One region of the Trinickia camelliae genome, then DNA from elsewhere that is predicted to be linked to it. Evidence: riboswitches for the same ligand, from Rfam matches in the RefSeq annotation. Region 1 holds a riboswitch; the other holds the start of a gene.
What was found. Region 1 has a riboswitch for thiamine pyrophosphate ahead of thiC (phosphomethylpyrimidine synthase ThiC). Riboswitches for the same ligand answer to the same signal wherever they lie in the genome.
Positions count from the first base shown of each region.

Region 1 (3,560 bases):
CGTAGCCCGGAGCGATATCGGTGGTGAGCGGCCCGAGCGTGTAGAACGGCGCCTCGTCGCACCAATCGAGCTGCAGGTCCATGTTCTCTTTGATGAGCTGCATCGGCACGTGGCCCGGACCTTCGATCATCACCTGCACGTCGTGCTTCCACGCGATCTGCGTGAGCTCGCCGAGCGTCTTCAATTCGCCGAGCTGCGCTTCGTCGTTGGCGTCGTAGATCGAGCCGGGACGCAGGCCGTCGCCGAGCGAGAAGCTCACGTCGTAGGCCTTCATGATTTCGCAGATGTCTTCGAAGTGCTCGTAAAGGAAGCTTTCCTTGTGATGCGCGAGACACCACTTCGCCATGATCGAGCCGCCGCGCGACACGATGCCCGTCATGCGGTTGGCCGTCAGCGGCACATAGCGCAGCAGCACGCCCGCGTGGATCGTGAAGTAGTCGACGCCTTGCTCGGCCTGTTCGATCAGCGTGTCGCGGAAGATTTCCCAGGTCAGGTCTTCGGCCTTGCCGTTAACCTTTTCTAACGCTTGATAGATCGGCACCGTGCCGATCGGCACCGGGCTGTTGCGGATGATCCATTCGCGCGTTTCGTGGATGTGCTTGCCGGTCGACAGGTCCATCACCGTGTCGCCGCCCCAACGGATCGCCCACGTCATCTTGTCGACTTCCTCGCCGATGGACGAGGTCACCGCCGAATTGCCGATGTTCGCGTTGATTTTCACGAGGAAGTTGCGGCCGATGATCATCGGTTCGCTTTCCGGGTGATTGATGTTCGCGGGGATGATCGCGCGGCCGCGCGCCACTTCCGCGCGCACGAACTCAGGGGTGATCTCGGTGAGTGCGTTCGGGCCGAAGGCCGCGGCGCCGAACGCCTGGCCCGGGTGCTGGCGGCCCATCATCGCGGCGAGCTTCGCGCCGTTCGGGCCGCTCGCCTTGAGGCTCTCGAGGTACTCGGCGCGGCGCTGGTTCTCGCGGATCGCGATGAACTCCATTTCCGGCGTGATGATGCCGCGGCGCGCGTAATGCATCTGCGTCACGTTGGCGCCCGCTTTGGCGCGGCGCGGCGTGCGGTGCAGGCCCGGAAAACGCAGTTGCGCGGTGGCCGGATCGGCGGCGCGTTCGCGTCCGTACTCGCTCGTCAGACCCGGCAGCGTCTCCGTGTCGCCGCGCTCGTCGATCCAGTTCTCACGCAATGCGGGAAGACCCCGGCGTACATCTATCTGATTTTTGGGATCAGAATACGGGCCGGAGGTGTCATACACGTAGATGGGGGGATTCTTTTCCCCACCGAAGGCGGTCGGCGTGTCGGCCTGGGAGATTTCGCGCATCGGGACCTGGATATCAGGGCGTGATCCGCTTACATAGACCTTTCGGGAATTCGGCAGCGGCTCGACGGCGGCAGCATCGACGTGCGCGTCCGCGGAAATGAATTTGGGGTTGGCGTTCATGCAAATCTCCTGATGTGGGTTGCTAAGCAGGAGACGAGAGGAAGGTAGGGCAGATTCGGCGCGGTGAACTGCGGTGGAGCCCTGACGCTTCCCTGCGCTGGCATTATCCAGATCAGGTTCAAAGGGTATTTCTCACCCGCGCACGCCATTGCTATGAACTATCAGCTTTAGCGCAACACAGGACCCCCGCGTTAGCAGCGCACAAGATACACCGGGTCGCCGCACGTTGGCAACCGACAATCCAGTAGGTTCCACGGCGCGACGGTTTGACGCCTTCTGAATTTTGAGACTGGACCGATAAATAAAGAGTTGTGAACAACCATTCAGCCGCGAAGCGGCAGTCAACCGGGAGTCCATGATGAACGCGCGCACCTTTCACCCCACCACCCTAGTCGCCACGGCTTTGTGTGCGGCGGCTGCCGCGACGATGCCGATCCTGTCGGATGCGGCCGGTCCGACGAGCGGGCCCGGCGGCGTCATCACGTTTATCGGCGTCATCGTCGGGCCGGGTTTCGACATCAGCAGTGCGCCGATCGGGCCGGCCGCCAAGGGCGGGGGCACGCCGGAGGTGACTCCCACGAGCAATGGCGTGAAGGTGACGTTCGCGGCGCCGAATGACGATATGCCGGGCGCGAACGTGTCGTTCGTCGCGAACGACGCGGCGCGCTCGACGATCGGACCCAACGCCAAGAACGATGTCGTGACGCGCTTCGTCGACCCGAAAGGGCGCGCTTTCCCGTGGCAGCCGGAAGGGCGCTATCACCTGAATCCTACGGGTGGGGTGCTGTCGTTGACGGTGCCGCGCGGTGGTCCGCAGACCGCTTCGAAGCCGGTCACGCTGGTCATGAGCTATGACTGACGGGGCGGCCATCCGTCGGGCGACGATCCGTGGGGCGGCGATCCGTGGGGCGGCGATCCGTGGGGCGGCCATCCGTGGGGCGGCCATCCGTGGGGCGGCCGTCCGCTGCGCGGCGTCCGCCCGGTCGTCCCCTTTTTAAAAAAATATCGCCGGCGCTGTCATCCCTTTCGCGTGCGCTCGACTAACGTACATCTCATGGGTCGAGGAGCTGCATCATGCACATTAGTACGCGCACGAAAACGATAGGGCGCTTGGCGGCATGGGCGATCGCGTTGATGCTGTCGCTCGGCGCAAACGGACTGGCTCTGGCGGGCGTTGCGTGCAGCGCGCACAGTCCCGCGCATCGCGTCGCGCTCATCGAGCTGTACAGCAGCGAAGGATGCAGCAGTTGCCCGCCGGCGGATCGCTGGCTCAGTCAGTTGCACGACGGCAGCCCGGGCGCGGACTTCGTGCCACTCGAGTTGCACGTCGATTACTGGAACAGCCTCGGCTGGACCGATCGCTTTTCGCAGCATCGCTTCACGGTGCGGCAGCAGGATCTCGCCGCTTTCGCAGGCGGTCATCTGATCTATACGCCTGAAGTGTTCGTCGCTGGCCGAGAAATGCGCGACTGGGGCGCGTCGGAATTCGACGGACGTCTTCGCGAGTTGGCGGCCCAGCCTGCGCAAGCCGATGTCACGATTCGGCTTGCGCCCGCTACGCCTGGCGCGGTGAGTCAGGCGAGCGGAGCGGGTGTAGGGGCCGCGGCCGGCGTGAAGACGCACACGTTCGGTGTCGACGCGCAATTCACCGCGCACTCGACTGCGCCGCGCACGCTGAACGCCTATGTTGCTGTCTACGAGAATCAGGTCAGCTCGCAGGTCGACGCGGGCGAGAACCATGGCGCGACGCTGCATCACGACCGCGTCGTGCGCGAATGGCTGGGGCCGGTGCCGCTCGTCGGCGGCGTGGCGCAGATTCGGCGCAACGTTGCGCTGGCCGCTGACGCCAGCGATACCGCATCGCCCGGCCGTTTCGGCGTGGCTGCGTTCGTCGAGGACGCGGCGACCGGCGACGTGTTGCAAGCCGCCGATCTGCCGGCTTGTCATTGAGAGCGAACAGGAGGAGTCCACGATGTCCACACCGCAAGCTCACGCGAGACCCGCCGAGACGCCGCGCGAACGGCGCGACGCGCCCATTCATCCGGGCTGGGTCCGCATCACGCACTGGCTCAACGCGCTCGCCGCGATCGCGATGATGCTCTCGGGCTGGCAG
Region 1 is NZ_JBCHAA010000001.1:311,175-314,734, forward strand. Features, by position in the region: gene thiC (phosphomethylpyrimidine synthase ThiC) at 1-1,447, opposite strand, end outside; TPP riboswitch at 1,519-1,645, opposite strand; gene AAHK20_RS01450 (hypothetical protein) at 1,806-2,306, shown strand; gene AAHK20_RS01455 (DUF1223 domain-containing protein) at 2,522-3,397, shown strand; gene AAHK20_RS01460 (cytochrome b/b6 domain-containing protein) at 3,420-3,560, shown strand, end outside.

Region 2 (3,560 bases), on a different contig from region 1:
TTGGGCAGTGCGAGCTTCAGGCCCTCGGTGGTGAGCGCGTTCGAATCGACGTAGTGCAGATTGATGCCGCCGTGCTCGGTGGCGGGCAGCACCGATTCCTTCAGGTGCGTCGCGCCCATCACGCGCTTGAATTCGCGCAGACGGTTCACCGTGGCGCGCCAGTCGACCAAGCTCGAGTAACTGTTGATGAACCACGAGAACGAATCGCTGACGGTGCCGAAGGCGCCTGCGATCTGCGTCAGTACGCCCAGTGTGTACGCGCCGGCGAAGTACCGTGGCGCCGCGACGAGCAGCGGGAAGATGCTCGCGATTTGCGCGTAGAAGATGCTGACGAAGTTAAGGCGCATGTTGTACTTCATCACGAGCCACCAGTTGTCGCGAATACGCGAGAAGATGTTTCGCGCAGTGGCGTTTTCCGTTTGCATGCCTTCGTAGAAGGCGATCTGCTCGGCGTTCTCGCGAACGCGGATGAGGCCGAAGCGGAAATCGGCTTCCACGCGCTGTTGCTGGTAGTTGATCGACACCAGCGGATGAGCGAACTTGTGCAGCACGTACGAGCCGCCTAGCGCATAGAGGGCGGCGACCCACACCATGTAGCCCGGGATCTGGATCGGGGTGCCGCCGAGCGTGATGGAGAGCGCGCCGGAGACGGTCCAAAGAATCGTGACGAACGAGACGAGCGTGACGACCGTCGATAGCAAATCCAGCGATAAGGAAAGCGTGTTTGCCGCGAACGAGTTGAGGTCGTCGGTGATCCGCTGATCGGGGTTGTCGGCGAGCCGGTCCCGTTCGATTCGATAGAACGTCCGCTCACCGAGCCATTGATGCAGAAATTGGTTGGTCAGCCACTGACGCCAGCGGAAACCGAGCATCTGCCGGAGGTAGAAGCGGTAGACAGCTATCGCGATATAAGGGAAGACGTACGCGGCAAAGACCAACAGGAGGTGCGGAAAATGCTGCGCGTCCTTGTTTTGCAGTGCGTTGAAGAAATCCCTGTTCCAATCGTTCAGACGGACGTTGACCCACACGAGCGTGAGATTCATCACGACGATCGCAACGAGCAGCGTCCAGGCGATCTTCCATTCTTCGGACACCCAATAGGGCTTGATCAGACTCCATGCGGAGATATTGTCCGGATTTGGCGGCACGCTGCTTGGCGAGGACTTGGAAGGGGTTGGGTTCATGAGCTTCCCGATGAAGTGCCGGCTCACGGCAGTAGCGACACGTGCCACATGAAGGCGGCACGAAACGCCTGATTTTTGCGTGAGCCTCTTAAATGAGTCTTAACGGTCCTGGCGAGCGGTTCCGGCTGGGGTGGACAGAGACAAGGCTTGGCTGCGCCGGGCTCGAGTGCGCCGGTTACGCGTCCGTTGCGCGCGTCTGTGCTCACGGCATTGTGCCAGACAGTCGCGCCTGTCTTAATAACGTTCGCGGACTATCGTTACAGCGTATTCCGGCCGCTTTCCGGAGGGTAAGAAATTGGGGCGCGTTATCCCATTTTGTTGACTTGAACCGAGGGGGCGGGACATTCCCGTTTGCGGCAGTTTCGCCTTTTATGGTCTAATGGCCGTCGACGAAACAGGGGTGCTTTGCATGCGGGCAGCACGGTAATACCGCAGTGAGGCTGAGAGAGACCCTTTGCACCCGATCCGGGTAATACCGGCGCGGGAAGTTTCCGGAAGCCACCTTGGCTTCCATCGGATTTCGATTCCCGCCGGGCTGTGTCCATCATTCGTGGGCCTAACGTCCGGCCGGCCTTACCCGCCGGTTTCGTCCTTGGGTACGTGCGCTTTGCCGTACAGAAAGGATCGATCCGATGAGCGTTCAATCTTCAGTTGTTTCCTCGAAAGCCATGTCAAGCCGCCCGGATTTTGCCGTGCTCGGCGGCGGGCTGTGCGGTCGTTTGCTGGCTTGGCGGCTGGCGGGCGACGGCCATAGCGTGGCCCTTTACGAACGCGGCGATGCGGCGGGCTCGGGCGCGGCTGCCTGGGTCGCGGCGGCAATGCTCGCGCCGCTCGCCGAAGCGGCGAGCGCCGAGCTGCTGATCACCGAGCTTGGCGCCGAGTCGCTCGACGCGTGGCCCAAGCTGCTCGCTCAATTGCCTGAACCAGTCTACTTCCAGCGCAACGGTACGCTCGTTGTCTGGCATCACTCCGATCGCGCCGAAGCGTCGCTGTTCGAGCGGCGCGTGCGCGCGAATGCGCCGGCGCCGTTGTTCGAAGGCGGGTTCGTGACGCTTTCGGGCCCGCAAGTCGACGAAGCCGAGCCGGCGCTCGGCGGACGCTTCCACCAAGGCTTGCTGTTGCCGCGCGAAGGGCAGCTCGACAATCGCCAAGTGCTTTCCGCGCTTGCTGCGGGTCTTTCCGAGCGCGGCGTGGCGGCGCACTGGAATACGAGCGTCGACGACCGCGCCTTGCCGGACGCGCGCATCACGATCGATTGCCGTGGACTCGGCGCGAAGCCGGTGCTGCCCGCATTGCGCGGCATCCGCGGCGAAGTGGCGCGCATCCACGCGCCCGGCATCGGACTCACACGCCCGGTGCGGTTGCTGCACCCGCGCTATCCGCTCTACATCGCGCCGAAGCAGGACGACATTTACGTGATCGGCGCGACCGAGATCGAAGGCGAGGATATGTCGCCCGTCAGCGTGCGCTCGGCGCTCGAGCTGCTGAGCGCGGCGTTTTCGGTGCATCCCGCCTTCGGCGAGGCGCGCATCCTCGAATTGAATTCGCAGTGCCGCCCGACGCTGCCGGACCATCGTCCGGCGATCACGTGGGATGGGGCGACGACGCTGTCGGTGAATGGCCTCTACCGGCACGGCTACATGATCGTGCCCGAAGTCAGCGCATGTGCGGCGCGGCTCGCGGGCGCGCTGCTCGAAGGGCGCATCGCCGATGCCGACGCGTTCGCCGAATGGCGTGCCAACGACCGCTGGGCGCCGATGCTGCATCAGAGCGGCATCGCAAGTCCTCTCGAGGGATCGAATGCGGGCGAGCGGACGATGCCGCGCGCCGAAGCCTGAACCAGACTCAGATTCAGAAAGCCATGGATATCCAGATCAATCAAAAGCCGCTGTCGCTGCCGGAAGGCGCGAGCATCGCCGACGCGCTCGCCGCGTTCGGCGCGCGCCCGCCGTTCGCGGTCGCGCTCAACGGCGACTTTGTCGCCCGCGCGCAGCATGCGGCGCGCGCGTTGCAGGCGGGCGACAAGCTCGACGTCGTCCAACCCGTTGCCGGCGGCTGACGCGGCCGCACAACGACCATTCGCTCTAACTGTTTTGTTTGAGCGGCTGCCGGATCGACGCCTCGGTCGACCGCAGTCCGCCGCCTGAGCCCAAGGATTCTCCGATGACTTCCAACCTCGCCGCCGATTCGCTGACGCTGTACGGCGAAACTTTCGCGAGCCGCGTGCTGCTCGGCACGTCGCGCTATCCGTCGCTGCAGTCGCTGTCCGATTCGATCGCGGCCGCGAAGCCCGGCATGGTCACGGTGGCGCTGCGCCGCCAGATGAACGCCGAGACTGCCGAAGCTGGCTTCTTCGACTTGCTCAAGCGCCACGGC
Region 2 is NZ_JBCHAA010000017.1:101,863-105,422, reverse strand. Features, by position in the region: gene AAHK20_RS25740 (ABC transporter ATP-binding protein/permease) at 1-1,184, opposite strand, end outside; TPP riboswitch at 1,571-1,688, shown strand; gene AAHK20_RS25735 (FAD-dependent oxidoreductase) at 1,853-3,022, shown strand; gene thiS (sulfur carrier protein ThiS) at 3,046-3,243, shown strand; gene AAHK20_RS25725 (thiazole synthase) at 3,348-3,560, shown strand, end outside.
Region 2: another riboswitch for thiamine pyrophosphate. It lies ahead of AAHK20_RS25735 (FAD-dependent oxidoreductase); the one in region 1 lies ahead of thiC (phosphomethylpyrimidine synthase ThiC).